3 regions of the Priestia sp. 3CA3 genome follow, and region 1 is predicted to be linked to each of the others. Evidence: a T-box and tRNA genes for the amino acid it is inferred to sense, from the RefSeq annotation. Region 1 holds a T-box; the other regions hold tRNA genes.
The links. The T-box of region 1 lies ahead of argS (arginine--tRNA ligase). A T-box ahead of a tRNA ligase gene usually reads a tRNA of that ligase, here a tRNA-Arg.

Region 1 (10,741 bases):
GCCTGTATAATGTGCGAATGCTTGAACTGGATGTAAATCTTTCACTGAGCTATTAAGAGTTTTCTGTATTTCCTTAGAGCTTTCAAGGAATACATGTAAATAGGATGTCTTAGGTTCAAAACTGTTTTTTAAATACCAGTTGTTTACCCAATTATCATCTCGAGTCCATGCTTCGAGATAATTAACACCTAGTTTTTTAACTCGATTCTCTGCTTCACAAAGTAATTGATAAGCAATTCCTGTACGACGAAAATCTGGATGAACAGCAATATGCCAAACCATACCTCCAAGAATGTTCTCTTTTTTAGAACAAATCGTCCCAGCCTGTATTTCACACTCAATATCGATAAGTCCTACTACTTGATTATTTTCTATAGCTACTAGTTCAACGGTCAAATTTTCATATTGTTCCTTTTTTGTAAGAACGTTATCGAAATACGCAGTATCTAAGAAAGCTAATACTCTACATTGGACCCAGCCAGTTTCATCTGTACTTTTATAATCTCTTATAAACAAGAAAATCCTCCTAAATTTGAGAAACTTTTAGTAGGACATTCTTTAAGCATTAGCTAATGTCCTTGTTAGTTGGGAGGATAAATGTATTTGTTTACATAACCCCTTTTTTCTAGATTAACTTATAAACATATTTATTTGAGAAACGCTTGTGCATTACATTTCACTCGGTGTCTGAATTCCTAGTAGTCTTAACCCCTCTTCCAAAACAATCGTCGTACTTTCTACCAAAGCAAGGCGGCTTTCCTTCTGATTGTCTTCTGTAAGGATTTTGACTTGACTATAATATTTATTAAACTCTTGTGCTACATCAATTAAGTACTTAGCAATATGAGATGGCTCGTACTTCTCAAAGCTTCTCTCAATAATGTTAGGAAATATCATGAGTTGTTTTATTAACAACCAATTGTATTCATTTGCTCCTTCACTGAAGACGAAATGTGTAGGTTCAGCTACTTTTCTTAAAATGGAGCAAGCACGAGCATATGTGTATTGAATATACGGTCCTGTTTCTCCCTCTACTTTTAACATCTCTTCAATTGAAAATTCAATATTATTGAGTCGCTCATTTTTTAAATCTTGAAAAATAATAGAACCTACAGCTACTTGCTGGGCAACCTCATCCTTGTTTGGTAACGTTGGATTCTTAACGGCAATATTTTGTTTGGCTAAGACTATCGCTTCTTCAATAACTTTTTCTAAAAGAACTACCTTACCTTTACGAGTAGACATCTTTTTGCCTTCTTTTAAAATAAAGCCAAAAGGGACATGAATTAATTCTTTTGCCCAATTGTATCCCATTTTTTCTAAGACTAAGAATACTTGTTTAAAATGAAGGCTTTGCTCGTGCCCTACTACGTATAAAGCTTTCGTAAACTGATAGGTCTCTTGTCTATATAATGCTGCTGTTAGATCTCTTGTTGCATATAATGTAGCACCATCTGACTTTTTAATTAGACATGGAGGTAAAGAATCGTTTTCTAGATTCACTACCTGAGCTCCTTCTGAATTAGACAACAGGTCATGATTATTTAATAGCTCAATTGTTTTGTCCATTTTATTATTATAGAAAGCTTCTCCGTGATACGAATCGAAATGAACACCTAAAAGCTGGTAAATGCGAGAAAATTCTTTAAGTGATTCTTCTCTAAACCATTGCCAAAGCATTATTGCTTCTTTATCGCCGTCTTCTAGTTTTTTGAACCACTTTCTTGCTTGGTTCTCTAGCTCTGGTTTCAACTCAGCTTCTTCATGAAATTTCACGTACAAGCTTAATAGCTCATGAATTGGATTTTTCTTTATATCACTTTCCTTTCCCCATAATGTATAAGCAACAATTAACTTTCCAAATTGTGTTCCCCAATCCCCTAGGTGATTTATACGTACAGTCTTGTAACCACATTTTTCAGCTATGTTGGCTAATGAGTTTCCTATAACTGTTGATCGTAAATGGCCCATGGAAAATGGTTTAGCTATATTTGGAGAGGAGAAATCAATAGTAATAGTCCCTTCTTTTTTTACTTCAGGTGTTCCGTAGAGACTTTTCTGTTGTAAGATATTGTTTATAACCTTTTTTCCAACTGTCTCCTTATTAAAGAATCCATTTACATAGGGTCCTTCAGCTACAATCTTAGCAAACAAGGGATGTTTTAATTGTTCAGCCAAATTTATGGCGATAGCATGAGGTGATTTCTTAAGTAGTTTAGCTAATGTGAAACAAGGAAAAGCAATATCTCCTTGGGTACTATGCTTAGGCTTTTCAATTAACTTCATAATACTTTTAACGGTTAGTTTGTTATCTAATATTTTGCTTATTTCTTTAGCGAATACTTTATCAAATTCCATGTCATCACCTAATTCCTTTTATTTTTAGAAAACAAAAAAATCTCGTCTCTTATTAGAGACGAGATTTACCCGCGGTACCACTCTTATTGTTCAAATTGAACCTTCTTACCAAGAACATAACGGATTTTGATCCGGCTCACCCTACTCTGCGAGATTTCAGGTTGCATCTCAGAAGTGCGCTTCACCTTAACTAGACTGTTAGGCTTGCACCATCCCTAACTCGCTTTAAGACTTCATTAAGATTACTCTCTTCTTCATAGATTTTCAATATTTTAACAATCTTATAATAGGTCTAGCTTAAAGTCAATATGATCTATAGGAATTAACATTTTTTAGTTACCATAATGTCTCTTTCCGGAACCAAGCAAGCACAAGAACCCTTGCGGGAGTAAGGTTCAGCTAAGGATTCTTTTGCTTGAGTATGCATCTTTTTATACATCGTTGAGATGACTACGTTCTTTGGGTAGTTGAAAGAAACGAGAATGTATAAAAAGAGCTTCTTTTATACATATCATGCAACCTCTTTGAAATAGTACCGTTATAAAAAGAAATAGTGTTGCCCCTTTACTGTCATAAAGACATGTTATGATAATTTATGTCGGTATGGCATATTTCCATTTATAACTCGTGGGTAGAAGGATTTCTCTTTCCTTGCCAGGGGGTTAGAGGGATCTTTTTCCCTCTATAAACTTATCATTTCAGTTCCTAAAGAAACTAATATCTATACCAATTTATTTGCAAACGTAGCGATTGAATTTAATATAGGTTAAATTCTTTTCGTAATTTGCACACACTTTACATGTGTCTCTATCTTTCTCCTATCTGATTTCTTTTTCCATTTACTCGAAATCAGATAGGATTTTTTTGCAATTTATACTTTTGAACCACAATTGGTTCAAAAGTTCGTTAGAAGTTGTTATATCAATGGTTTATGCTTGTTTGAGTGTCTTTCATTGCGTGGTATTAAGATTTATTACACGATAATTAACTCCTGTAAAAAACAACTTTTTTACTGATTAGGGTCTATATATTGAATTTCTTTTTGTATTTCGTTCCTTAATCTATTCATTATTCCCTCAGCAATTTGCAACATGTCTTCCTCGGATAAAAAATCTCTTTTAATGAAGTTACAAAACCAGCAACATTTAACAATGTTATCTATTTCATAACCGAGATTATTATCACGTCTATCCAATGTCATCCAATTTATTTTCGCCTGTTTCTCAGTAACAAAAGCCCTTTTAAATTTGGATACACCTCTGTTTTCCCCATCATAATTTAGAATAAAATCCCGTAGGTATTTAAATTCCTCTATTGGCATATTACAATAGTGGCAAATATCTTCTTTTGATAACCACCAGTTCTCTAACTCCTCGGCAGTAAAGTTAAAACTTATTCCTCTTTTAGTTGCTCCTGCCTTTAAAATCGGAATTGCACCTTTCCCAAATCTGTAATAGCCCTCTTCCTGTTTTTTTTGGACTTGTTTTTTTAATGATTCTTTCCCTCTTTCAGTTTTATAATACTTTGACTGATATTCTTTTAAAGCTTGTTTCCCTTTTTCAGTCTTAAAATATTTCTTGATTTTGCTGTTTTGACACTCTTTACAATAATAGTGCAATCCATCTTTAGTTCTTTTATTTTTCCCAAATAAATTTAAAGGTTTTAGTTCCCTGCAATTTGAACACTTTTTATCCACTCTGCTGTCACCTCCCATAGTTTCCTCACTCTCATATTAATTGAAATATTAAGATTTAAAATTTCTATTTACATTGTATAGACTAAGATAGGATTTTAACAACATTCCTTTTATAGAAAAAAGACAACCCAGTAAAGGCTGTCTCTGACATGATGATCCACAGGGGTTTTATACGTTAAAACACTCTCAATTGAGGGTATTTTCTTATGCTTTACACGGTGGTATTTTTTACTCTGATTGCGGGAGCGGAGGTGCTTATAGTTGATTTCTTTTAAGTGGTATTAAATTCGGTAATAACCATGCCCCCAGTACAAACAAAAGGACTCCCCTTTTGAGTACCTACAGACAATCAGAAATTAATTTGCTAATTGAACAAGTGTAAAGACTTTTTAAGTATAATAAGAGTGTGGAAACTTTATGTAATAATCATAAAGCTTACGGTTCACACCATTAAGGAGTAACCAGTCAAAGAATTAGGGAGGTTTCAGGTGGATAACGCTATTGGAATTTATCGTGAAAATTGTAAGGCTATGGCTTATATAGAAGTCGAAAGTCCTGATTCCACAACTGGAATAGGAAGTGCATTTCATATTGGTGAAGGAGTATTTGTTACAGCAAGACATGTAGTAGATAATAATAAAATTTTAAAAATGGCACGCACAGAGCAGAAATACGATGAAGAAAAGGTTATAGAAATAATAGAAGATCCCTTATTTCATCCTAATTCAGATATAGATGTAGCCATCATTAAAACAGCAAATTCTAACCTTCCCTTCATAGAAATTGGGGGGCATTTAGATGATTGGATAAATAAGAGTTTTATACTTTCTAAAGTAGTAGTAATGGGGTACCCACCAATTCCACTTTCAAAAGAACCTACTCTTGTGACAACAATGGCAGAAATAAATGGAATAGTTGATACATATCTTGGAAGCAACCATCCACAATTTATTTTATCCTCTATGGCAAGGGGAGGGTTTAGTGGAGGTGTTGCATTATTAAATGATGGTTCTGCACTTGGGGTTATTACTGAATCTTTAGTTTCCAATAACCAACCTGCAGAATTAGGGTATTTTTCTGTCCTAACAATCGAACCCATACTTTCTTGTTTAGCTCATAATAAAGCTATGCCTAAAAGGATAAATGAATTTTGGAGAATCGAAGGATTCGAAAAAACAATTTGGGATCTTCCTGATGACCCTTTCGAATATCTAACTACTAAAATAATAAAGCCATTTGAATAGGAACACATAAAACAGAGAGCGAATAATCTCCGTTTTGCATACTAATTTGTATCACTACCAAGATGACTGTAATACTTCTATAATTAGAAATAATAAAGACCTTATATCATTTATAAGGTCTTTATCTCTGTATATTATGTTTGAAATACTTGATTAGCGTTATATATATGTTATACGAATGAAGGTTGTTCGAAAAAGTATACATTTACGGACTTTTGTTTTATGTAAGAAATCTATTGTTTAAATCGTTCGTTTAAGTTCGAAAAATAATTACGAACGTTTTTTAAAACACACACACTTTTACGAACTATCTATTTGAATGAAATGAGGAGAAACATGAAAGTAGTATGAAATAGTAAAAAACAAAAGATCCTTTGTTTTCAATAACAAGGGATCTAGAATTAATAATTATGGGAACACAATTGTTGTTTGAAATAAAATTAAGAATAACTTACTTTATTTTTACTAAATGCCTTTTAAATTTTAAGTAATAACTTTTCATTATCAAAGATACAAATATCTCCATCCTCGGAAATTTTTATAGCTATCCCCATTTTCGAAGCATACCTTGCAGCTTTTGTACCCGTTCCAAAAGTCTCCTTATATTCTGTGGAAGCAGGTATAGAAATTATTTCACCAAAACTTACTATATTTAGACATTTATCCAATATTACTGCACCGTCAATAGCAGCAAGAGATTGAATTAAATACTGATCCAAATCTTTAATATTTGAATGATTTTTACCATCTTTAATTACATTCATATAATCTTGATTTAAATTATTTTGCTTAAAACCATTTTCTTTTAATATTTGTCTAGCGTTAGAATATGAAAGAGAATTAAAGTGATCTGTATCCAGAGAAATAATAAAAATAGAGCTTTTATTATTCTGAGAAATTATTTTAATTATATTATAGAGCTTCATTACTGCTTCCGTTAATTCACCTATCAGTTTTTCTGAATTTTGATGATTAAACCGAATTAACTGAACTATATTATTTACAAATACAGATTTCATAATTATTCCCAACATAAAATTATAATGTTTTAACTGCCAATCTCCATTTGCATACGAAATCACAAATTTTTGTTTTGTGAAAATGTTAATTTCTTTATCCCTAACTGCAAAATAAATATAGCTAGGAGGTCTTTTAGATTCAATACTATTAGATGTTGTCAGTATTTTCTCTATGATCTGCTCTGCTGTGTTAGTTAGTGGAATTGGATCTCCTTTCTTCATATATCTTTTAGCTATATTATCGGTTATTTCTTGTAAAATATGCTTATTCATCTCATTAATAGCCCAACTGTTGAATTGCGATTCTAGTAAATAAGATAAACTTTTCCCTTCAGATTTCTTTCTTAAAATCGCAAAAACGTCGAATTGATTATCGACTACAATAATGAGTGATTGATTGTCTATTAACTTTAACAAGGGTTTTTCCTCTAAAAAAAAGCGTTGAAGTGGCTTTTTTTTAGATAAAGAAATAATATCAACATCAAGTAATTTAAGATCTTCTTTATCTAGATCATTTTCACAATAAATAACCCCAATATTTACTGGAGAGTTTTCATAAGTTTTTGCACCAATATTTTTTAGTTCATTGACCATTTTAATATAGCTATATTGCGTTGATTTATCTGCTTCCAAGTATTTTTCAAATATAAAAGAAAGTGATACGTCTCTTGTAATAGTTTGAAGTATGTCATAATTAATTGTATCGTCTGTTTTAAAGTGTTTGAATATTAAATCAAACGCTCTGTAGAGAGGTTGCATTGCAAATTCTTCTATAATAAATTTTGGAAGATTTACACCAGTACTTACTTTTAAGTTAATACCAATTTTGCCTTCATTATTATTATAAGAAGGTTTAATTTTAACGTTAGAGTACTGATTTAATAACTCTTGAACTTTTTTAAAAAATTCTATGACGTCTTTCTGTTTTTGATCTGCTTCCCATGGTAATTCAACTTCCATTTTTATCTTCACTCCTTAAAGGTAACTATTCAATAGATATAAGTGAATAAATCATTAGATCTACTAGGTAATTCTTCTAAGATTGCCTTAAATATTTGTTATTCCGTTATAAGGCTTTTCTTTTTTTTTGAAGTATTTTCTATATAAATCATATTATAACTCTAAAAAATCATTAAAAACATATTTGTATGGTATTATATTCCTAGGTTTACTTCTTACATTTAAAAATTAGCAGATATAAGGGAGTATTTATTTGAAAAACATGTTCGCGGGTTTAATAGATTATAGTGAAGAAGATTATCAAGAATTGTGGAATGAAGCAATATTTGTAGTAGATACAAATATATTAGTCAATTTCTATAAATTTACCTCTAAAGAGAATACTACTAAGTTGTTTGAGATACTTACAGATCTAAAAAAAGAGGGAAGATTATGGATTCCTCATCAAGTGGCCTTAGAATATTTTTTTAATTACGAAAATAATTTAAATAAACCGAGAGAAGGTTATACTTTATTAAAAGAAAAGATTTCAAAAATTGAAGGAGAAATTCAAAAAATATTTGACACAGTAAAGAGTCAACATTCCTATATTACTACTGATAGGTTTAGGTTTATATTAGATGATTTAAAAGCTACTAATGAAAAAGCACAGCAACTTATTAAAGAGGAAATAGATAGCCTTCCTGATCCTAATGTCACAAAGGATAAGATATACAATTTATTAGAAAATATTGTTGGTCAACCTTATGACCAACAAGAAATTATCCAAATAGAAAAAGAGGGAGAGTATAGATATGAACATAATATTCCACCCGGATTTGGAGATATAGAAAAAAAGAAAAAACTTGGCTCTAGAGTATTCGGAAATTTAAAGTACGAAAGATTATATGGTGATTTAATTGTATGGAAACAAATAATTGATCATATTAAGGCAAAAGATGAATCTGTTCCAGTAATTTTTATTACAGAAGATAAAAAAGAAGATTGGTGGGAAAAAGAAGGTACCAATATTAAGAGACCTCATCCTCTACTAATTCAAGAATTTATGCAAGAGACAAAACAACAATTCTATATATATAGAACTGACAGCTTTGTTAGGTATGCTAAGCAGTATTTGGATATAGAGGTCACAAATGATGAACAAGAATCTATAAATAGGGATGTAAATAATATTAGATTGTCCATAGAGGTTGAAGAAAACTCTCTAAGTGGACTTAACCAATATGGAACGGGTTTATTATCATTCCTTAAATTTCAAAGTACTGAAGATGAACAAGAATTACTTTCTAAAGTTCTTATGTATCTAGATGATAAAGATCTACAAGTATATAACGATAAAATCATAGAAATTAATAAAATAGATAAGAAGCCATATTTTAAAGAACTCGAATCTACTAAAGTAAGAAGATTTGCCTTACAGGCTGCAATTCCAAACATGATTGATCGAGCTAAACTCATAATGGCTACGTTAGAATTCACAGGATTTGGAAACTTAGTAAAAAAAGCAAAAACCATACTTAATAATCTCCCTGAAGATAAAATTGAGACAGTAAAGGTTTTAGATGAATTAATAAATAATTTACAAACTAAACGTTTCTAATCATTCTATTTCAAATAAGTAATTTATATTTTAGAACAAAAGAAACAGATCTATGGATTTTATATTCCCATTTCTTTTTTCAGAGAGTTTAAATGATGAAAATAACTTAGTTTTTAAGATCCCTATTGACTTCTTCTATATTGAACTTTACAACTTTTCTCTACCCTGAGTATAAAGACAGATTTCTTGATTTTGTAACGCAAATAAGAAACTACTTATCTTGTTAATTTACTTTGGTTTTAGAATTGGTTTTATAGTATCTTTTAGTTTACGAATATGTGGCTATTTGAAATGCAAATTAAAACATAAGAGGCACAACATATGTGCCTTTTATGTTTTGAAGAAGTTTCCTTCTTTTGAACTAGGATCTACAGTTTTTAAAACTTTCATTATTCTTTTTATACAAAGTATATGACTTTTATTTATTCAATGGTGTTTCGTATGCACCCTGAAACTCAGTAAGTCCATCATTTTTATTGACGTTTGTCATATATTTAATAGCTTGCTTCTTTTTAAGGAATTTAAAAGTAAATTGATAACTCCTTTTTCCTTTGAATGATTCATCAAATAATTAATATTTTAATTTTTAGTAATCAACAGCCTCAAGGTTGTTTGCTTTGTTTTTGGCTCCAACCATGTCCAAAACAATTTAACCATAATCCTCCCTCTATTATATCTTTCCCACATCTAAAAAATCACTTTAGACTTTCTAATTGTAAGCCTATTTCCAATTAAGTTACAAAAACTATTTTATGACTTACTTATTAATTTACTTTTTTTCTTCTACTGGAGTAACCCTTTAGGTCCTCAATACGTTTTGTTAAGCTACTTCTTATTATCGCTGTAAGGATATACATCACTAGAAATGCATAAGTAGCAACAAAAAACAAAGGAGCAAGGAAAGGAAAAGGAGTTACATATTTGAAAAAAACACTTGCAACTAGAGCTAGAAGCATAAGAAGACGGCTTTGCTTTAACAGTTGATTTGTTTTTTCTAGTAACAATTCTTTTTGAGCAATAAACGTCTTTACCATCGCAGGTCTTTTTTTAATGGCTTCACTTTCTATTTTTCTGTTAGCCTTACCAATTGCAGTAGCTACAATAAAAATTAAACTTGTTATGATTAATGCTATAATAATGGAATTTGACATAAGAGTTTTCCCCAATCCTATTTATATTTTTAATCTATAAACACCTTTTTTCTAATAAACTAACTACTCTATTAGAGGATTAATGTAAGAAACACTAAATTTCTAATTAAATTCACTATCATCAACAAAACAGAAGTTAAGTTTGTCACAGCACTTCTCAGCAACACCCTTTTTTCTATTTATTTAAGAGAATGGACCTCTTTTTACACATATTCACCAATAAAATACATTTCGTTTTTTTGATCCATTAACAAGTGATAGCAATACGCAAACTCCGGTTTTCGGATGAACATGATTTGTGATTCAATATCTTGATGATGATCAATCACTCGATTTTCCATTTGGACATGCTGACTATCAAAATACTCCTGTATGTGCATATATTCTTGAAAGTCTGAGTCATTGGTATAGACGCGTAACACGGTATACATTTCATATGAGGTATCTTGCTGCATGTGTTTTGTAAGTTTTTTCAAGGAGAATACTGAACTCTCACTCTTAAATTTCAAGGCAAACATCACAACAATCCATCCCGAAACGAACATAAGAGGATAAAAGAATCCACTATGGGTTAAATTAAACAGCTGACACGATACAATCAACACAACGAACGCCGTAATAGGTAGCCAATAATCGCTCCAAACGCCTTTGACATTCCTAATTACAATGGCTTTTATGTCTTCCACTTGTTCTTTTTCCATGCACTTACCCCC
Region 2 (10,741 bases), on a different contig from region 1:
ACAAGCTGACAGAAATTCCTATTCGTGACTATTTAGCTGCGACTTCAGTAGGTATCCATGGAGAAAATTCGATTTTAGATTTAAATTATGAAGAAGATTCGACAGCGGAAGTTGACATGAATATTGTGATGACAGGAAGCGGACAGTTTGTAGAATTACAGGGAACGGGAGAGGAATCGACGTTTTCGAGAGAACAGTTAAACCATCTTCTGGATTTAGGGGAAAAGGGTGTTTATCAATTGATTGAACAGCAAAAGGAAGTTCTTGATCATCTGGCTGCTTACATTCCGGTTAAAGAAAGGTAAGGGATTAACGTGCGTGAAATCATTATTGCAACTAAAAATGCAGGCAAAGTAAAGGATTTTGAAACACTATTCTCACCGAAGGGATTTAAAGTAACATCGCTTCTTGATTTTCCTGAAATTGAGGACGTGGAAGAAACGGGCGTTACATTTGCAGAGAACGCCACGCTAAAGGCAGAAACCATTTCATCAGCATTAAATAAGCCGGTTATTGCCGATGATTCTGGGCTTGCTATTGATGCCTTAAACGGAGAGCCAGGCGTTTATTCCGCGCGTTATGCTGGTGAAAATAAAGATGATAATGCTAATATAGAGAAGGTACTTCAAAAATTACATGACGTGCCGTTTGAAAAGCGCACGGCACGTTTTCATTGTACGCTTGCTATTGCAGTGCCTGGAAAGAGAACAGAGCTTGTAGAAGGCACGTGTGAAGGGCGCATCTTGGAAGAAAAAAGAGGCGAGAACGGCTTTGGATACGATCCTATTTTCTTTGTAGAAAAATGGAACTGCTCCATGGCAGAATTGTCTAAAGAACAAAAAAATCAAATTAGTCACCGAGCAAATGCGTTAGAAAAACTAGCACCGCTAATTGATGCGCAATTTTAGAAGGAGTGATGACGTGTGAAACTATTAATTGTAAGCGATAGCCACGGGTTACAAGAAGAACTGCTCACTATCAGAGAAAGACATGCTGATGTAGATAAGATGATTCATTGTGGTGACTCTGAGCTGCCACAAGACAGCAAAGAAATGTCTTCGTTTTTAGGCGTTCGAGGAAATTGTGATTATGATGCATCTTACGTCAATGATCGAGTAGAATCACTTGGAGAAGCCACGTGTCTGGTTACACACGGTCACTTATATAATGTTAAAATGTCTATGATGAATCTGCATTACAAAGCGAGAGAAGTGGGGGCAAACGTTGTTTGTTTTGGGCATTCTCACATAGCGGGAGCTGAGCTCATGGACGGAGTTTTATTTATCAATCCAGGAAGTATGTTACTTCCTCGTATGAGAAAAGAACGTACGTATGCTATACTAGTAATGGATGGTACAGAAGCTACCGTGCAGTTTTACGATATAAGCGGTAAACATATTCCTAGCATGCAGTTAACCTGTACACTTTCAGCATAATATAGCCAAATATAGGGAGAAGAGAAGGTTTTTTACCTCTCTTCTCATAAAATTTCAAAAAAACGTTGACTTTTAAATTATATTTGAATATAATAAGTATTGTCTTTGATACAGTTTAACATTATGTCCCAGTAGCTCAGCAGGATAGAGCAACGGCCTTCTAAGCCGTCGGTCGGGAGTTCGAATCTCTCCTGGGACGTCTAGAAAAAAATCCCGGCTTTTACTTTTTAGTAAAAGCCGGGATTTTTTTATTTATCTTAAAAGTGAATGTTTGTTCATTCAGTGTGTACAAATGAACGTTTCAGAAAAACTTTTTGAGTGGCTATAAACCCTTATTGCATCAATAATGAAAACGCATTCAAATATTCTGTTTAGTCTAAATTGTCTAAAAAAATCTTGAAAAGTGGTTGACTATGCATAGAAATGGGCGTAAGATAGTCCTCAAATATAAGTTTTCTAAAAATTTTAATTAATTGTAATTAATTTAAAATATGATGTGTAAAGCATTGTTCAAAAAGCATATAGCGTTTTAAAACGTTGAAGAGGATAAGTAGTTTTGATGTTTAGGTATCAACAGAGAGTCGGGTTGCTGGAAGCCGGCGTTACCAAGTCAAAATGAACTCACCTCAGAGTGTCACCCTGAAATTCAGTAAGGGCGACCGAGTGTACTTCCAAAGCACTCGTTATCAAAAAGAATGTACAGTATACATTCATAAGGTAATCATTACGATTACAAACGAGGGTGGTACCGCGTAAAGTACAAAAGACTTTTCGCCCCTTGACCTATATCATTTGATAGGGTCTATTTAGGGGTGAGAAGTCTTTTTTCTTTTATCTAGAAAACGAAAGGATGAGAAAAGTGGGAGCCAATATGCAAACGAAAGAACCTGTAAGCGCTGGGGCACAAATGAATGGAGCTGACATGTTGATTGAATCTCTAAGAAGAGAAAATGTTGACGTCATCTTCGGTTACCCAGGGGGAGCCGTTTTACCGATTTACGATAAGCTATACGGTTCAGGAATGTTTCACGTACTTGCTCGTCACGAACAAGGTGGAATTCACGCAGCAGAAGGGTACGCAAGAATTTCAGGTAAACCCGGTGTAGTTATCGCAACAAGTGGTCCTGGTGCAACAAATATCGTAACAGGTTTGGCAGATGCGATGATTGACTCACTTCCTTTAGTTGTTTTTACTGGTCAAGTAGCTTCAAGTGTAATTGGTTCTGACGCGTTCCAAGAAGCAGATGTATTAGGAATCACAATGCCAATTACAAAACATAGCTATCAAGTACGCAATATCAGCGACATGCCGAGAATCATCAAAGAGGCATTTCATATTGCGACAACAGGAAGACCTGGTCCAGTCTTAATCGACATTCCAAAAGATATGGCACAGGGTGATGGAACATTTAATTACGAAGGAGAAATTGATTTACCTGGCTATCAGCCAACTTATTTTCCAAATCAGCTGCAGGTTAAAAAGTTAACAGACGCAGTAGCAGCTGCAAAGAAACCTGTTATTCTAGCAGGTGCGGGAGTATTATTGAGTAAAGGTTCAGAAGAATTAAAAAATTATGCTGAGCGTCAAAATATTCCGGTTATTAATACGCTTTTAGGGTTAGGTTGTTTTCCTGCAGATCATCCGCTTCATTTAGGAATGGCTGGCATGCACGGAATGTACACAGCAAACATGGCAATTTATGAGAGTGATCTTCTCATTAGTATCGGGGCGCGCTTTGATGACCGAGTAACAGGTAACTTAAAGCATTTTGCACCAAATGCAAAAATTGCTCACATTGACATCGACCCAGCGGAAATTGGAAAGAATGTTCCAACCAAGATTCCAATTGTTGGAGATGCAAAAGAAGTATTAAAGCAATTGCTTCTGCAAGAAGGAGAAGTTGGAGATTATACGAAATGGCATGAGAAATTAGCGGCGTGGAAACAAGAATATCCATTATGGTATCAGAACTCAGCGGACGTGTTGAAACCACAAAAAGTAGTTGAGTTGCTTCACAAATATACAAATGGAGATGCCGTTGTTACAACGGACGTTGGGCAACATCAGATGTGGGTAGCTCAATACTACACATTTAATAATCCAGATCGATGGGTAACTTCAGGTGGCCTTGGCACCATGGGCTTTGGATTACCTTCTGCAATCGGCGCTCAGCTGGCAAATAAAGATAAAACAGTTGTAGCAGTCGTTGGTGACGGTGGATTTCAAATGACGCTTCAAGAATTAGGGGTTATTAGAGAATTAAACTTACCTGTTAAAGTGGTTGTGCTTAACAATCAGTCGCTTGGAATGGTTCGTCAGTGGCAGGAAATCTTCTATGAAGAACGCTACTCGCACTCTTTAATTCCGAATCAGCCTAATTTAATGAAGCTTGCAGAAGCCTATGATATCAAAGGTTTACAAGCTTCTACTGAAGAAGAAGCGCATGCGGCTCTGAAAGAAGCAATGGAAACAGATGGACCTGTTTTACTAAACTTCTTTGTCGCACCTAAAGAAAACGTATATCCAATGGTTGCACCTGGAAAAGGATTACATGAAATGGTAGGGGTGAAACCATGAAGCGAATCATTACAGCAACTGTATTAAACCGTGCGGGCGTTTTAAATCGCGTAACGGGGTTATTTACAAAAAGAAATTTCAATATTGAGAGTATTTCGGTAGGACACACTGAATCTGAAGATGTATCACGCATGACGTTTGTCGTAAACGTAGAGCATGACAATGCTGCTGAACAAGTGATTAAGCAGTTAAACAAGCAGATTGACGTGTTGAAAGTTCAAGATATTACGGATCAAGCCGTGGTGTCAAGAGAGCTTGCTTTAATGAAAGTAGCATCTACACCTGCGAGCCGTAACGAACTTTATGCAGTAATTGAGCCTTTCCGTGCAACCATCATTGATGTAAGCCGCGACAGCTTAATTATTCAAGTAACAGGTGAATCCAGCAAGATTGAAGCGATGATTGATTTACTTCAGCCTTATGGATTAAAAGAAGTAACGCGCACAGGGACAGTAGCTGTTCCGCGCGGTACGCAAAAAGCAGCAGCCAAACTTTCATCAATCATTTAATTCTAGCTAGTTACTAAAAAAGTAAACTATATAAAACTATATAAACTAAGAGGAGAGATTTATTATGACAAAGGTATATTACAACGGAGATGCAAAGGATCAATTATTACAAGGTAAAACAGTAGCAATCGTAGGTTATGGTTCACAAGGTCACGCTCACGCACAAAACTTACGCGACAGCGGAGTAAACGTGGTAGTAGGATTACGTAAAGGTAAATCATGGGATCAAGCAGAACAAGACGGCTTCACTGTATTATCTGTAAAAGAAGCAGTTCAACAAGCAGAAGTAGTAATGGTATTACTTCCAGATGAGCATCAGCCAAAAGTTTATAACGAAGAAATTCTTCCAGGATTAAAACCAGGAAAATCTTTAGTATTTGCTCACGGTTTTAACATTCACTTTAATCAAATCGTAGCACCTGAATTCGTTGACGTATTCTTAGTAGCTCCAAAAGGTCCTGGTCACCTTGTAAGAAGAACGTATGAAGAAGGAGCTGGCGTACCGGCGTTATTCGCAGTATTCCAAGACGTAACTGGCGAAGCAAAAGACGTAGCATTAGCTTATGCTAAAGCAATTGGCTCAGCTCGTGCGGGTGTATTAGAAACAACGTTTAAAGAAGAAACAGAAACAGATCTTTTCGGTGAGCAAGCAGTACTTTGCGGCGGTTTAACTTCATTAGTTAAAGCTGGTTTTGAAACGCTTGTAGAAGCTGGCTACCAACCGGAAGTTGCATATTTTGAGTGTTTACACGAATTAAAATTAATTGTTGACCTTATGTATGAAGGCGGAATGGAAGGCATGCGTTATTCAATCTCTGATACAGCTCAATGGGGTGACTTCGTTTCAGGACCACGCGTTGTAGATGAGCGTTCAAAAGAACAAATGAAAAAAGTGCTTGAAGATATCCAAACAGGTAAATTTGCAAAAGGCTGGATCCTAGAAAACCAAGCAAATCGTCCAGAATTTACAGCTATCAATAACCGTGAAAACGAACATTTAATTGAAAAAGTTGGCGCTCAATTACGTGAAATGATGCCATTTGTTAAAAAACAAAAGAAAGAAGCGGTGATCGCTAGTGCAAAAAATTAAACTATTTGACACGACGCTACGCGATGGTGAACAGTCACCTGGAGTCAATTTGAACCTACAAGAAAAGCTTGAAATTGCTAAGCAGTTAGAGCGATTAGGTATCGACATTATTGAAGCCGGATTTCCAGCTTCTTCAAAAGGTGATTTTCAATCCGTAAAAGAAATTGCGTCTATTGTCAAAAATTCTTCTGTAACAGGCCTTGCAAGGTCTGTTACAAAAGATATTGACATTGCATGGGAAGCGTTAAAAGAAAGTGCAGAACCAAGACTGCATGTTTTTATCGCTACTTCCGAAATTCATATGCAGCATAAATTGAAAAAAACACCTGATGAAGTACTTGAAACAGCAGTGAAAATGGTGAAATACGCAAGTGAAAAATTCCCGGTTGTTCAATGGTCTGCTGAAGATGCATGTCGCACAGATTTACCGTTTTTAGCTAGAATTGTAGAAGCTGTTATCGATGCTGGTGCAAAAGTCGTTAATATTCCAGATACGGTAGGATTTATCACGCCTGGTGACTATCAATCCGTATTTAATTACTTAAAAGAACATGTATCAAATATTCATAAGGTCGATTTGTCAGCTCACTGCCACGATGACTTAGGGCTAGCTGTTGCTAATTCAATGGCTGCTATTGAAGCAGGAGCTACTCAAATTGAAGGAACGATTAACGGAATCGGAGAACGTGCCGGTAACGCTGCTCTTGAAGAAGTAGCACTTGCGCTTCATGTCCGTCAAGACTTCTATCAAGCGAGCACAGGTTTGATCTTGCCCGAAATCAAGCGTACGAGTGACATTATCAGTAAGCTTACCGGAATGAATATTGCGCCAAATAAAGCAATTGTCGGAAAAAATGCTTTTGCTCATGAATCAGGTATTCACCAAGATGGCGTCTTAAAAAATCCGTTAACATATGAGATTATTTCCCCAGAACTTGTGGGTGTTAAACAAAATCCGATTGTGCTGGGTAAACACTCAGGCCGTCATGCGTTCCGTACACGCTTAGTAGAGCTTGGGTTCACATTGGAAGATACAGAAGCAAACGTGCTTTTTGAGAAGTTTAAAGACTTAGCAGATAAGAAAAAAGACATTACCGACGATGATTTATTGGCATTAGTCATTCAAAAGCAAGTTAGCAAAGACAGTGAATATAAGCTTGAAAGTCTGCAAGTTCAGTATGGTACGAACAATATTCCTACGGCTACGATTACGCTTCGCAAAGAAAACGGCGAAGAGATTCAAGAAGCAGCTACGGGATCTGGAAGCGTGGAAGCTATCTATAATACGCTGCAGCGCTGTGTTGAGCAAGATGTCAAACTATTAGACTATCGTATTCAGTCTATTAACGGCGGTCCGGATGCACTGGCTGAAGTATTTGTGAAGGTTGAAAGCGAAGGAACTGAAGCAAGCGGACGCGGAGTAGCATTTGACGTATTAGAATCGTCAGCGAAAGCCTATTTAAATGCCATTAATCGATTAATCGCTATTCAGCAGCATCGTACAAAGCAAGAAGTAATGTGAACTGAAGGGAGAGACCACCATGACAAAAAAAGTCGCTGTATTACCAGGTGACGGCGTAGGAACAGAAGTAACCAAAGGCGCTGTTGCCGTTTTAAAAGCAATTGGAGAGCGCTTTGATCATCAATTCGAGTTTACGTATGGATTAATTGGCGGAGCTGCAATTGATGAGGCTGGCACACCTCTTCCAGAAAGTACAATTGAGATTTGTAAGCAGGCGGATGCCGTCTTACTTGGATCCGTTGGAGGGCCAAAATGGGATCGTAACCCTTCACATTTGCGACCAGAAAAAGGTTTGCTAGCTATTCGAAAAGAATTGGATTTATATGCTAACCTTCGTCCAGTGACGTTTTATGATAGCTTAGCAGATGCCTCTCCTTTGAAAAAAGAATACATTGAAGGTGTTGACTTCATTATCGTTCGTGAGCTAACAGGGGGCTTATATTTTGGTCAGCCTAGCGAGCGTCGAACAGAAGGAAATGAAGAGACAGTTGTCGACACGTTATTTTATAAGCGTACAGAAATAGAAAGGATTATTCGCCAAGCGTTTGAAACGGCTGTAAATCGACGTAAAAAGGTAACGTCGGTTGATAAAGCGAATGTGCTTGAGTCTAGTCGAGTGTGGCGTGAAGTAGCTGAAGAAGTAGCAAAAGACTACCCGGATGTAGAGCTTGAGCATATGCTTGTAGATTCAGCTGCTATGCAGTTAATTCGTAATCCGAAATATTTTGATGTAGTGGTAACTGAAAATATGTTTGGTGATATTTTGAGTGATGAGGCTTCTATGCTGACAGGATCGTTAGGGATGCTTCCATCTGCGAGTTTAACGGTTGATGGTCCATCTTTATACGAACCGGTTCACGGTTCTGCACCAGACATTGCTGGACAAAACAAAGCTAATCCGATTGCTGCTATTTTATCTGCAGCAATGTTGCTTAGACATTCATTTGGATTAGAAACAGAAGCAGCGGTGATTGAACAAGCGGTTGAAAGTGTATTACATGCAGGTCATCGAACAGCTGACTTAGCAGACGGTAATCATTATTTAGGTACCGATAAAATGGTGGATGCAATAACTGCGGTTATTGCCAACGATTCTGCCATTTCAAGCATTATGACAGCTTACAGTTAATCATGCGTTTCTCACGTTTTGTGAGAAACGTTTTTCATAATCAGAAAGGAGGAGCAGTATGAAACCAAAAACAATTATTGATAAGCTTTGGGAACAACATGTTGTACGTCGAGAAGAGGGGAAGCCGGACTTATTATATATCGATCTTCATCTTATTCATGAAGTAACGTCTCCTCAAGCATTCGAAGGTCTTCGCGTGGCAAATCGTCAAGTGAAGCGTCCGGACTTAACGTTTGCTACAATGGATCACAATATTCCAACGGTTGACCGTTTTAATATTAAAGATCCGATTGCAAAGAAACAAGTAGACAAACTATCTGAAAACTGTCATGAGTTTGGTGTGAAGCTTTTAGATTTAACAAGCGAAGAGCAAGGAATTGTGCATATCATTGGACCGGAATTAGGATTGACGCAGCCTGGAAAAACCATTGTGTGCGGAGATAGCCATACATCTACTCACGGTGCATTTGGAGCGCTTGCTTTTGGTATAGGAACGAGTGAGGTAGAACATGTTTTAGCAACGCAAACGCTATGGCAAGCGAAACCAAAAACGCTACAAGTGAAAGTAAATGGCAAAAAACAGCCTGGTGTTTATGCTAAGGACATTGTGTTAGCAATTATTCAAAAATTCGGCGTGAATTTTGGAACGGGTTCAATCGTAGAATTTACGGGCGAATGTATTCGCGACCTTTCAATGGAAGAGCGCATGACTATTTGTAATATGTCTATTGAAGCCGGTGCAAAAGCTGGTTTAATCAGTCCAGATGATGTTACTTTCTCTTATATTAAAGGGCGTCAGTATGCTCCTAAAGGAGAACAGTTTGAAAAAGCAGTGGAAGCTTGGGCAGCTTTAGCAACAGATGAAGGTGCAACATACGATGAAACGCTAGAAATTGATGCAGATACAATTGAGCCTGTTGTAACATGGGGAACAAACCCGGCGATGAGTTCTTATGTTAGCAAGCAAGTTCCTACATTAGAAGAGTGTACAACAGAAGCTGAGAAAAAGTCTTTGTCACGAGCACTTGAGTATATGGGCTTACAGCCCGGCATGGCAATAGAAGAGATCCCAGTTCAGCATGTATTTATCGGTTCATGTACAAATGCTCGTTTGTCTGATCTTCGTGACGTGGCAGCCTTTATTAAAGGAAAGAAAGTGTCACCAGATGTGCGAGCGATGATTGTACCAGGTTCTCAAAAAGTAAAGCGAGTGGCTGAAGAAGAAGGGTTATCTGCTATTTTTATTGAAGCAGGTTTTGAATGGAGAGACTCGGGCTGCAGCATGTGTCTAGGCATGAACTCTGACTTAGTTCCACAAGGCGAACACTGTGCGTCCACTTCTAATCGAAACTTTGAAGGACGTCAAGGAAAAGGTGCCAGAACGCATTTAGTAAGCCCGGTAATGGCAGCAGCGGCAGCGGTATATGGACATTTTGTTGATGTACGCAAACTACAAGAACAAGCGGTGCGATAAGGAGGAGAACACAGATGAATGCTTTTACAATCCATACAGGAAAAGTAGCAGGTCTCGACCGAGCAAACGTAGATACTGATCAAATTATCCCAAAGCAATTTTTGAAAAGAATTGAGCGTACTGGCTTTGGCCAATTTCTCTTTTTTGATTGGCGATATAATGAAGATGAAACGTTAAATGAAACGTTTGAACTAAATCAGCCTCAAAATCAAGGAGCAACAATTCTTGTAGCTGACGAGAACTTCGGGTGTGGTTCGTCACGTGAACACGCTCCATGGGCGCTTTTAGACTATGGGTTCCGTGCCATTATCGCACCGTCATTTGCGGATATTTTTAAACAAAACTGTCTGAAAAATGGTATTTTACCTATTGTTTTACCAAAAGAAGATGTTTCCTATTTAATGAAAGAGTCTCAAAGTGCTTCTTACGCCTGTACAATCGATCTTCATCAGCAAAAAATTACCGATGAAGCAGGTTTTGAACGTACGTTTGAGATCAATGGCCATTGGAAATATATGCTTGTTAACGGATATGATGAAATTGGCTATACGCTTTCTTTTGAAGACGACATTTCTGCTTATGAAGCAAAAACGGTAAGATATTAACCAAAAATCGAGCAAAATGATGATTTTGCTCGATTTTTTTGCGTTCCGTTAATTCAATTGCTAAACTGTAAAGCAAATGGACCGCGAAGTGGGGAGAAAACATGTCGAATGAACAACAAAACAAAATTGTAGCTTTTCCTCTATTAAAAGAACGGTTGGTTGAAAAAGCTACAGAACATATGCAGCACAAGCAATTTCAAGAAGCACTTCCTTTATTTGAGCAGGCCTACGAACTTGATAATAAGCATCATGAAATTTTGCTTGGCCTTGTTATTTGTCACGTGGAGCTCGGTGATGCAGGCATAGCTAAGGAATTATGTGAGCAAATGCTGAAAGAAGATATTGGCGATTATTATCATAATTTGCAAATGTACCTCATGGTGTTAATTCAGCTTGGT
Region 3 (10,741 bases), on a different contig from region 1:
TTTCACCAGAGCTAGTACAAAAGAAATGCTGTAAGCGATCCTACTTAAGAGGCGCATTTTTAGCCGGCGGCTCTATTAATAACCCGGAGACATCATCGTACCATCTTGAAATCTTTTCATTGTATGAAGAGCACAACGAAGCTTTATGCAATTTAATGAACGAATTTCAATTGAATAGTAAAACATTAGAACGAAAAAAAGGCTATATTAACTATTTGAAAGAAGCTGAAAAAATTACGGAGTTTCTAAATATCATTGGAGCCCATAACGCTCTTTTACGGTTTGAGGATGTAAGAATTGTCCGAGATATGCGAAATTCCGTTAATCGCTTAGTTAATTGTGAAACAGCTAACTTAAACAAAACAATCGGAGCGGCCATTCGTCAAGTGGAAAACATTCGTTATATTGATGAAACAGCTGGATTAGATATCTTACCAGAAAAGCTGAGAGAAATTGCTCGTTTGCGTGTGGAATATCAAGACGTTACGTTAAAGGAGCTTGGTGAGATGGTATCTGGAGGTCAAATTAGCAAATCAGGCATTAACCATCGATTGCGTAAAATTGACCAAATAGCAGACAAGCTTCGCGCCGGTCAGCCAGTCACATAAGGGGAATTGCAAGGGGGAGGATTTTATCATGGAAAAACAAGTAGAAGTAAAATTAAAAACGGGATTACAAGCTCGTGTTGCGGCACTATTCGTGCAAGAAGCAACTCGTTTTACATCTGATGTGTACTTGAAGAAAGATGAGAAAGTAGTCAACGCTAAAAGTATCATGGGGTTAATGAGCTTAGCGATTAATAACGGTTCTCTTATTACGCTCATTGTTGAAGGGGTAGATGAAAAAGAAGCAATGGATGCGTTAGTCGCTTACGTAGAGAACGATGCATAAAAAAGCCTTTCCCAAAGTGGGAAAGGCTTTTTTCTTATTTAGGGTCGTTTTCTAATACTTTGTCAATTAGACCGTATTCTAAAGCGCGTTCAGCAGTCATGAAATTATCACGATCTGTATCACGTTGTAGCACTTCTAACGGTTGACCTGTACGCTCAGCTAAAATTGAATTTAGTTTTTCACGTAAGAATAGAATACGTTTTGCCGCAATTTCGATTTCAGTAGCTTGTCCTTGAGCACCACCAAGAGGTTGATGAATCATTACTTCGCTGTTTGGAAGAGCAAAACGTTTGCCCTTTTCACCAGCAGCCAGTAAGAAAGCACCCATTGATGCAGCCATACCGATACAAATTGTAGAAACTTTTGGCTTAATGAATTGCATCGTATCATAGATAGCCATTCCAGCTGTAATAGAGCCACCTGGGCTGTTGATATAAAGTGAGATATCTTTTTCTGGGTCTTCAGCAGCTAAGAATAGAAGCTGAGAAACGATCGAGTTAGCTACATTATCATCAATAGCACTACCTAAAATAATAATGCGGTCTTTTAATAAACGTGAATAAATGTCATAAGCACGTTCACCACGGTTTGTTTGTTCAATAACTGTAGGAATTAAGTTCATATTAAATTCCTCCTTAACAAGAATAATTTGTTATGTACCTATAATACACGTATGGTCAATAAAGGTCAAACAAAAGAACCTCTACTACACATATTCGCTTAAAAGACTATGTATTCCTCTTTGACATTATTAAAATTTTTCCCCCTTCTAAAAAAAATAAACGTAGTATTCTATTGAAAAGAGAAGTTTTCTCTCCTATAATGGAAGTTGTGACAAATATGCCCTCGTAGTGTAGTGGATAGCACAAGAGATTCCGGTTCTCTTAGGGTGGGTTCGAATCCTGTCGAGGGCGTCTTAAAACGTTGCGGATTACGCAACGTTTTTTATTTTGAGTAAAAAGGCTCATCTTCTCAAAAAATAATATTTATTTTCCTTCTATAACCCTTTATACGCGTAAGGAAGCAAGAAATTAATTCCATTGTACCGGTTGCGGAATTTGTCAGAATACTATAAAACAGTATATAAGGAAAAGAAAAACGGAGGAGGAATAAATATGAAATACATGAACAAACTTTTCATTGTCAGTGCATCGGTAGCCCTATTACTATCTGCATGCGGGACGAACGAAGATTCTGCTCAGCCGAAGTCTAATGATCAAGCAGAAAATGTTCAGCAGGATACAGCTTCTAAATCTGATCAAACATCAGGCGCTGCAAAAGAAGAGTCGAAAAAAGATGCGGATTCTGCTGAGGTCTCAGCCGAACCTTCAGGAAGTCAATCATCGACTAGCGAAACGGCGGAAGGTGGACAGTCAAGGTCTTCTTCAGAAACAAAACTAACAAAAAGCCCAGAACAAGATTATTCTATTCAAGTAATGGACGGCTATAAACTAACGGGTGAAGAACCTGGAAAAGATGCGTTAGTGTTAACTTCAGATGATTCTCAATTTATGCGTATTGAAATGCTTTCATCAGAAGCATCGCTGGATGACGCTGCTCAATCTGTTAAACAAACGGCAACAGCAGTTAATAAAAATGCAGCAGAGAAAAAGAATCTTGAAGAGAATGGAATCTTCAAAGATTCTGTTTGGTATGAAGCCACATCTGGCGATCATACGGTAAACGCCGTGTTGGTTAAAGGAAAGAAACCAATGAAGCTAACCATTTTTACGAAAAATGACGCAGAAAACTTAGACAAGTTTATGCAAATGGCACAAACTATTCAATAAGCAATTCTTCTATATATTATACAAATGCAGAAAATTCGACATGACGAAGAAAACGTCATGTCGAATTAGTACTGGGATCATGTAGTAGGCGCGAATTATAATGAAAAGTTATAAAGGTGTATAGCTCTATTACTTTTTTGATGGTTAGTAACTAAAAATAGGATGAAATGCTTCGTTAACAAAGGTTGACGGAGATTTTTTGATGAAAAAATTACATATAAAAAATAGTTACATGCTCTTTGAAAGCGTTTTTATAGTAAAATAGATGAAGGGGAGGGGAGAAATAATGGAGATTGGATTATTTCAGCAGCAGTCGTTAAAACTGACGATGTCAAAAGAATTATCACAAGCTATTTCTCTTTTACAATATTCATCGATGGATATTGTAGCGTTTTTACATGAGCAGGCGCTTCAAAATCCGCTTATAGATTTTTCAGAGCTGCCCGTCAATACATCTCACAATCAAAAAAATCATGCAACTTCTGATTCAACAGATTATATGAGCAGTATACCAGCTCCTAAAGAAACGCTGTACGAACATTTAATGAATCAATCCGCATTATTAAAATTAGATGAATGTGAGCAGGCAGCCGTTGAGTTTGTTATTCATAGTCTGGATGATGCTGGCTATTTGCACGATGAGTTAATCATACTTGCTAACCAGCTTGGCCAAGATCAAGAGCAGGTTGAAAAGGCTCTTCAACTTGTGCAGCAGATGGACCCGGCAGGAGTAGGGGCGAGAAGTTTACAGGAGTGCTTAATGCTCCAATTAAAAAGAAGTAATCAATGGACAGAAAAAATAGAGCAAATTTTGACACATCACTTTGAGGAATTTGCTTATAAAAAATGGATGAAAATCTCAAAGTTATGTCAAATCTCACTTGAAGCTCTTCAACAATTACATGAACAGATTAAGAAATTAAATCCTCGTCCTGGATCATTTTATATGAAGTCCAATGAACGATTCATTGTACCGGATTTTATTGTGAAAATTGAAGATGGAAATGTCGTTGCTTATGCAAATGAGGATTTGGAACCTCGTCTTTCAGTGAACGAACAATACAAACTTCAGCTGAAAAATAAGCAGAACCAAGAAATGTTTTCTTATTTGCAAGAGAAATATCGTGAATTTCAATGGATTATGAAAAGTTTACACACACGCAAAGACACATTAAACGCATTAATGAATACTTTACTCGTTGAACAAGAAGCATTTTTTAAAAAGGGCCCTTCGTATTTGAAGCCGTTAACGATGAAGGAAGTAGCGGAACAAACCTCTGTGCATGAATCAACGATTAGCCGTGCTACTCGGCACAAATATATTCAAACGCCTTTTGGCACCTTTTCAATGAAATCTTTTTTCTCAACTAGTATTCAACTGGGCAACAACGAAGCGACTTCTACAACTCACGTAAAAGAACTGCTTAAAAAGCTAGTATCAGAAGAAAACAAACAGCGTCCGCTTTCAGATCAGCAGTTGGCTAACGTCTTGCAAAGCAATTATAACGTTACTATTTCAAGAAGAACGGTAGCCAAATATCGAGACCAATTAAACGTTCTACCATCCAGTCAACGAAAACTTTTTGTCACGCAGTAAAGGAGTGGGAATGTGGAAGTCGTACTATATACCAAAAATGGCTGTCATTTATGCGATGATGCAAAGAAGCTGCTTGCAGAGATGCAGTCTGAGTTTCCCTTTCAGCTTATGGAACGAGATATTTACAAAAACGATGAGTGGCTGGAAAAGTATCACCTTGCGATTCCTGTAGTAGAAATGGATGGAGAAGAAGTGGAATATGGAAAAATAACAGGTATTCCATTAAGAAAACGCTTACTTTTAAAAATAGGCAACACATGAGTTGAATAAAGGATTCACTCCTGTTAGAATAGATTTTGTAGCAGGGTGAATTTTTTTTGCGCAAGGTGGGACATAATATGTCTATATGGGACAAAATATGTCCAGCAAGTTTATGCCTTAAGGGGATTTTAACATGCGTTCTTTAATAGAAGTACAACGAAAATTATTACCTGAACTTCTCTCAGTTATGCAAAAGCGCTATCAAATCTTGCAATACATACGTTTAATGCAGCCGATTGGCCGCAGAAACTTAGCTGTAAGCCTTGGGCTAACAGAGCGTGTGTTACGAAGCGAAGTAACATTCTTAAAAGAACAAGATTTGATTGACATTTACCCTAGTGGGATGACGCTTACAAACGAGGGAGAACTACTTCTAGCTGAGTTAGAAGAAGTAATGAAGGAAGTTTCAGGACTTCGATTATTGGAAACAACATTAAAAGAGGCGTTTTCTTTATCAGAAGTTGTTGTTGTATCTGGAGATAGTGATCAGTCTCCTTGGGTCAAAAATGAAATGGGTCGAGCATCTGTTTCGTGTATCAAGGAGCGCCTTGTTGGTGAAAAAAATACCGTTGCTGTTACAGGTGGTACAACGCTTGCCGCCGTTGCCGAAATGATGACACCTGATTCAAAACACCCTGATGTACTTTTTGTACCTGCTCGCGGAGGGCTAGGTGAAAATGTACAAAACCAAGCAAACACGATTTGTGCTAAGATGGCTGAAAAGTCCATGAGTCACTATCGCTTGCTTCATGTTCCAGATCAGCTTAGTGATGAAGCATACCGATCCATTATCGGTGAGCCATCTATTAAAGACATGCTTCATTTAATCAAGTCCGCTGGTATGGTTGTTCACGGAATAGGAGACGCTATGACAATGGCAGAACGCCGTAAAACACCACAAGCTGACTTAGAAAAAGTGAAAAATGGACATGCTGTAGGTGAGGCATTTGGATACTATTTTAATCATCAAGGCGAAGTTGTTCATAAAGTTAAAACAGTTGGCATACAACTCGATGATTTAAAGAACAATAAATGTGTTATTGCTGTTGCAGGAGGTTCATCAAAAGCAAAGGCAATTAAAGCGTTTATGCAACAAGCGCATGATTCGATTCTCATTACAGATGAAGGCGCCGCAAAAGAGTTAGTAAGGGATTTTAATTAATCCCTCATATAAAAAAATACTTTTTACATTCAAGGAGGAAATACCCATGGCAGTAAAAATTGGTATTAACGGATTTGGTCGTATCGGCCGTAATGTATTCCGCGCAGCTTTAAAAAATGATAACGTTGAAGTAGTAGCAATCAACGACTTAACAGATGCTAACATGCTTGCTCACCTTTTAAAATATGATTCTGTACACGGAAAATTAGATGCAGAAGTAGTAGTAGATGGTAGCAACTTAGTAGTAAACGGTAAAACAATCGAAATCTCTGCTGAACGCGACCCAGCTCAATTATCTTGGGGCAAACAAGGCGTAGAAGTTGTTGTTGAATCTACTGGATTCTTCACAAAACGCGCTGACGCTGCAAAACACTTAGAAGCAGGAGCTAAAAAAGTAATTATCTCTGCTCCAGCATCTGATGAAGACATCACAATCGTAATGGGTGTTAACGAAGACAAATACGATGCAGCTAACCACAACGTAATTTCAAATGCTTCTTGTACAACTAACTGCTTAGCGCCATTTGCTAAAGTGTTAAACGACAAGTTCGGTCTTAAACGCGGAATGATGACAACAGTTCACTCTTACACAAACGACCAACAAATCTTAGACTTACCACACAAAGATTACCGTCGTGCTCGTGCAGCTGCTGAAAACATCATCCCAACTTCAACTGGTGCTGCTAAAGCTGTATCTCTAGTATTACCTGAATTAAAAGGTAAATTAAACGGTGGAGCTATGCGTGTTCCAACTCCAAACGTTTCTTTAGTAGACTTAGTTGCTGAACTTGATAAAGAAGTAACTGTTGAAGATGTAAACAACGCTCTTAAAGAAGCTGCTGAAGGCGATCTTAAAGGCATCCTTGGTTACAGCGAAGAGCCACTAGTATCTGGTGACTACAATGGTAACATCAACTCTTCTACAATCGATGCATTATCTACAATGGTAATGGAAGGTAACATGGTTAAAGTTATCTCTTGGTACGATAACGAGAGCGGATATTCTAACCGTGTAGTAGACCTTGCTCAATACATCGCTGCTAAAGGACTATAAGAATAACTTAAAATTCGCTTCTATTTTATTCAATAAGACAGAAATCGACTAGACTTTCCTTTTTTATTGGATATCTGAAAATAGAACGACTATAATAAGACTTGCTAAGGAAGAGAGGGGCATACCCCCTCTTCCTTGATTTATGTATTGGCTTCTACATGAAAAAGCGTCATAAGCAGCTAACTGGAGTTTCACTTTATATAGAAAGGCGCCAATATATAAAATGAAATCTACGGTGGTTTGTGGATTGATGATTACATAGAAGCCTACTTGCTTAGTACCATAAATACTTAAGGAGGCCTTTTAACGATGAACAAAAAAACGTTGAAAGACATCGATGTAAAAGGAAAGCGAGTATTTTGTCGCGTAGACTTTAACGTACCAATGAAAGACGGAAAAGTAACAGACGAAACTCGTATTCGTGCAGCTATTCCTACTATTCAATATTTAGTAGAACAAGGTGCAAAAGTAATTTTAGCTAGCCATCTTGGACGTCCAAAAGGCGAAGTTGTTGAAGAGTTACGTCTAAATGCTGTTGCAGAACGTTTACAAGCTCTTCTTGGTAAAGACGTTGCAAAAGCTGACGAAGCTTTTGGTGAAGAAGTAAAGAAAACAATCGACGGCATGAGCGAAGGCGATGTTTTAGTACTTGAAAACGTACGTTTTTACCCAGGCGAAGAGAAAAACGATCCTGAATTAGCAAAAGCGTTTGCTGAATTAGCAGATGTATACGTAAACGATGCATTCGGTGCAGCTCACCGTGCGCACGCTTCAACAGAAGGAATTGCTCAACACATTCCAGCAGTAGCAGGTTTCTTAATGGAAAAAGAGCTTGATGTGCTTTCAAAAGCATTATCGAACCCAGAACGTCCATTTACTGCAATCGTTGGTGGAGCAAAAGTTAAAGACAAAATCGGTGTAATTGACCACTTACTTGATAAAGTAGATAACTTAATCATCGGTGGAGGACTTTCTTACACATTTATTAAGGCACTAGGCCATGAAGTAGGTAAATCACTTCTTGAAGAAGACAAGATTGAACTTGCAAAATCTTTCATGGAAAAAGCTAAGAAAAACGGAGTAAACTTCTACATGCCAGTGGACGTGGTAGTAGCAGATGACTTCTCAAATGATGCTAATATTCAAGTTGTATCAATTGAAAACATTCCAAGCGATTGGGAAGGCTTAGACGCAGGACCGAAAACGCGTGAAATCTATGCTGACGTAATCAAAAACTCTAAGTTAGTTATTTGGAATGGACCAATGGGTGTATTTGAATTAGACGCATTTGCTAATGGAACAAAAGCAGTAGCTGAAGCTTTAGCAGAAGCAACTGACACATATTCAGTAATCGGCGGAGGAGACTCTGCAGCAGCTGTTGAAAAATTCAACCTAGCTGATAAAATGAGCCATATTTCTACAGGTGGCGGTGCGTCACTAGAGTTTATGGAAGGTAAAGAACTTCCAGGCGTAGTTGCACTAAACGATAAGTAAGTTTATATTTCAGTAAGACGGAGGACCGACCTGACGACTGATAATATAAATAATTATCAAGCAGCGAAGAAGGATGACCAAGAGATAAAAGGGACCGAATCACTTTTAACAGCACCCTCTTGGACATCTAACGCGTGAAGTGAAAACCCACAATAAACAAAGGACGGTGTTACACATGCGTAAACCAATTATTGCAGGAAACTGGAAAATGAATAAAGTACTTTCTGAAGCAACTAGCTTTGTTGAAGAAGTAAAAGGAGCAGTACCATCTCCTGAAAGCGTAGATTCAGTAGTATGTGCACCTGCACTATTTTTAGATCGTTTAGTAGAAGCGACTAAAGGCACAGACTTAAAAATTGGTGCACAAAACATGCACTTCGAAGAAAACGGTGCGTTCACTGGAGAAGTGAGCCCTGTTGCATTAGCAGACCTAGGTGTGAACTACGTAATTTTAGGACACTCTGAACGTCGTGAAATGTTTGCTGAAACGGACGAAACAGTAAACCAAAAAACAATTGCTGCATTCAAACACGGTTTAACACCAATCGTTTGCTGCGGTGAAACAAACGAAGAGTATGAACAAGACCAAACAAAAACAGTTGTAGCTAATCAAGTACAAAAAGCATTAGCTGGTCTAACTGATGAGCAAGTAAAACAAACGGTTATCGCATATGAGCCAATCTGGGCAATCGGTACAGGTAAATCTTCAACTGCTGAAGGTGCAAACGAAGTTTGTGCATACATCCGTAGCGTTGTTGCAGAACAATTCTCTCAAGATGTTGCAGATGCTGTACGTATTCAATACGGCGGTAGCGTAAAACCTGCTAATATTAAAGAATATATGTCTCAATCAGACATTGACGGAGCTTTAGTAGGTGGAGCAAGCTTAGAAGCAGATTCTTTCTTACAGCTTTTGGAGGCTGGTAAGTAATGAGTAAAAAGCCAGTAGCATTAATCATCTTAGATGGTTTTGCATTACGCGATGAAGATAAAGGTAATGCGGTAACACATGCAAAAAAACCAAACTTCGACCGTTTCTGGAACGAGTATCCTCATGCTACACTTCAGGCGTCTGGAGAAGCTGTAGGCTTACCGGAAGGCCAAATGGGTAACTCTGAAGTAGGTCACTTAAACATCGGTGCAGGCCGAATTGTGTACCAAAGCTTAACTCGTGTAAACGTAGCAATTCGTGAAGGCGAGTTTGAACAAAACGAAACGCTTGTAGCAGCTGTAAAGCACGCAAAAGAAAAGGGTACAAACCTTCATCTTTTCGGACTTTTATCTGATGGCGGTGTACACAGTCATATCGAACATCTTTATGCATTATTGCGTCTAGCTAAGAGTGAAGGCTTAGAAAAAGTCTACATTCATGGCTTCTTAGATGGTCGTGACGTAGCACCTCAATCTGCTGAAACGTATTTAAAAGAACTTAATGAAAAAATTGAAGAGTACGGCGTTGGTGAAATTGCAACACTTTCAGGACGTTACTACTCAATGGACCGCGACAAACGCTGGGAGCGCGTAGAGAAATCATACCGCGCAATGGTGTACGGTGAAGGTCCATCATATACAAGCGCTGAAGAGTGCGTAAAAGATTCATATGAAAATGGAATCTATGACGAATTCGTTTTACCTTCTGTTATTACAAAGGAAGACGGATCGCCAGTTGCGACAATTCAAGACGAAGATGCAGTCATTTTCTACAACTTCCGTCCCGATCGCGCAATTCAAATTTCAAATACGTTCGCAAACGAAGATTTCCGCTCATTTGATCGCGGTGAGAAACATCCGAAAAACTTACATTTTGTATGTCTAACTCACTTCAGCGAAACAGTTGACGGATATGTAGCCTTTAAGCCAATTAACTTAGATAATACGCTTGGTGAAGTATTATCTCAAAATAACTTAAAGCAGCTTCGTATTGCTGAAACGGAAAAATATCCTCACGTAACGTTCTTTATGAGCGGTGGACGTGAAGCAGAGTTTCCTGGTGAAACACGTATCTTAATCGATTCACCAAAAGTAGCAACATATGACTTGAAACCTGAGATGAGTGCTTATGAAGTGACGGACGCGTTGCTTGCAGAAATCGAGGGCGACAAGCAGGACGCTATTTTATTAAACTTTGCAAACCCTGATATGGTAGGTCATTCAGGTATGTTAGAACCAACGGTAAAAGCGATTGAAACAGTAGATGAGTGCTTAGGCAAAATTGTAGATGCAATTTTAGCTAAAGGCGGTACAGCAATTATCACAGCAGACCATGGTAATGCTGATGAAGTGATTACACTTGAAGGTAATCCAATGACGGCTCATACAACGAATCCTGTTCCGGTAATTGTAACAAAACAAGGCTTAGAGCTTCGTGAAGACGGTATTCTAGGGGATCTAGCTCCTACAATGCTTACTCTTCTAGATGTAGCACAGCCAAAAGAAATGACAGGTAAAACATTAATTAAATAATTAATTATAAAGGAGAGTTTTAAAATGCC

Region 2: it encodes a tRNA-Arg, which carries the amino acid that the T-box ahead of argS (arginine--tRNA ligase) is inferred to sense. The anticodon was not compared.
Region 3: it encodes a tRNA-Arg, which carries the amino acid that the T-box ahead of argS (arginine--tRNA ligase) is inferred to sense. The anticodon was not compared.

Annotation. Positions count from the first base shown of each region.
Region 1 covers NZ_JBXENJ010000016.1:37,691-48,431, reverse strand. The annotation lists gene AC1VNJ_RS24795 (GNAT family N-acetyltransferase) at 1-522, opposite strand, end outside; gene argS (arginine--tRNA ligase) at 670-2,358, opposite strand; T-box leader at 2,410-2,625, opposite strand; gene AC1VNJ_RS24785 (hypothetical protein) at 3,368-4,054, opposite strand; gene AC1VNJ_RS24780 (S1 family peptidase) at 4,543-5,298, shown strand; gene AC1VNJ_RS24775 (hypothetical protein) at 5,775-7,277, opposite strand; gene AC1VNJ_RS24770 (PIN-like domain-containing protein) at 7,540-8,877, shown strand; gene AC1VNJ_RS24765 (hypothetical protein) at 9,642-10,028, opposite strand; gene AC1VNJ_RS24760 (hypothetical protein) at 10,232-10,729, opposite strand.
Region 2 covers NZ_JBXENJ010000001.1:201,729-212,469, forward strand. The annotation lists gene rph (ribonuclease PH) at 1-305, shown strand, start outside; gene AC1VNJ_RS00995 (XTP/dITP diphosphatase) at 315-908, shown strand; gene AC1VNJ_RS01000 (metallophosphoesterase) at 924-1,436, shown strand; tRNA gene AC1VNJ_RS01005 (tRNA-Arg) at 1,562-1,635, shown strand; T-box leader at 1,965-2,218, shown strand; gene ilvB (acetolactate synthase large subunit) at 2,287-4,014, shown strand; gene ilvN (acetolactate synthase small subunit) at 4,011-4,523, shown strand; gene ilvC (ketol-acid reductoisomerase) at 4,588-5,613, shown strand; gene AC1VNJ_RS01025 (2-isopropylmalate synthase) at 5,600-7,135, shown strand; gene leuB (3-isopropylmalate dehydrogenase) at 7,155-8,264, shown strand; gene leuC (3-isopropylmalate dehydratase large subunit) at 8,323-9,738, shown strand; gene leuD (3-isopropylmalate dehydratase small subunit) at 9,753-10,343, shown strand; gene AC1VNJ_RS01045 (tetratricopeptide repeat protein) at 10,445-10,741, shown strand, end outside.
Region 3 covers NZ_JBXENJ010000007.1:116,199-126,939, reverse strand. The annotation lists gene whiA (DNA-binding protein WhiA) at 1-608, shown strand, start outside; gene AC1VNJ_RS19150 (HPr family phosphocarrier protein) at 637-891, shown strand; gene clpP (ATP-dependent Clp endopeptidase proteolytic subunit ClpP) at 926-1,513, opposite strand; tRNA gene AC1VNJ_RS19140 (tRNA-Arg) at 1,734-1,805, shown strand; gene AC1VNJ_RS19135 (hypothetical protein) at 2,007-2,681, shown strand; gene rpoN (RNA polymerase factor sigma-54) at 2,968-4,278, shown strand; gene AC1VNJ_RS19125 (glutaredoxin family protein) at 4,291-4,539, shown strand; gene AC1VNJ_RS19120 (sugar-binding transcriptional regulator) at 4,673-5,701, shown strand; gene gap (type I glyceraldehyde-3-phosphate dehydrogenase) at 5,748-6,755, shown strand; gene AC1VNJ_RS19110 (phosphoglycerate kinase) at 7,065-8,249, shown strand; gene tpiA (triose-phosphate isomerase) at 8,425-9,180, shown strand; gene gpmI (2,3-bisphosphoglycerate-independent phosphoglycerate mutase) at 9,180-10,712, shown strand; gene eno (phosphopyruvate hydratase) at 10,737-10,741, shown strand, end outside.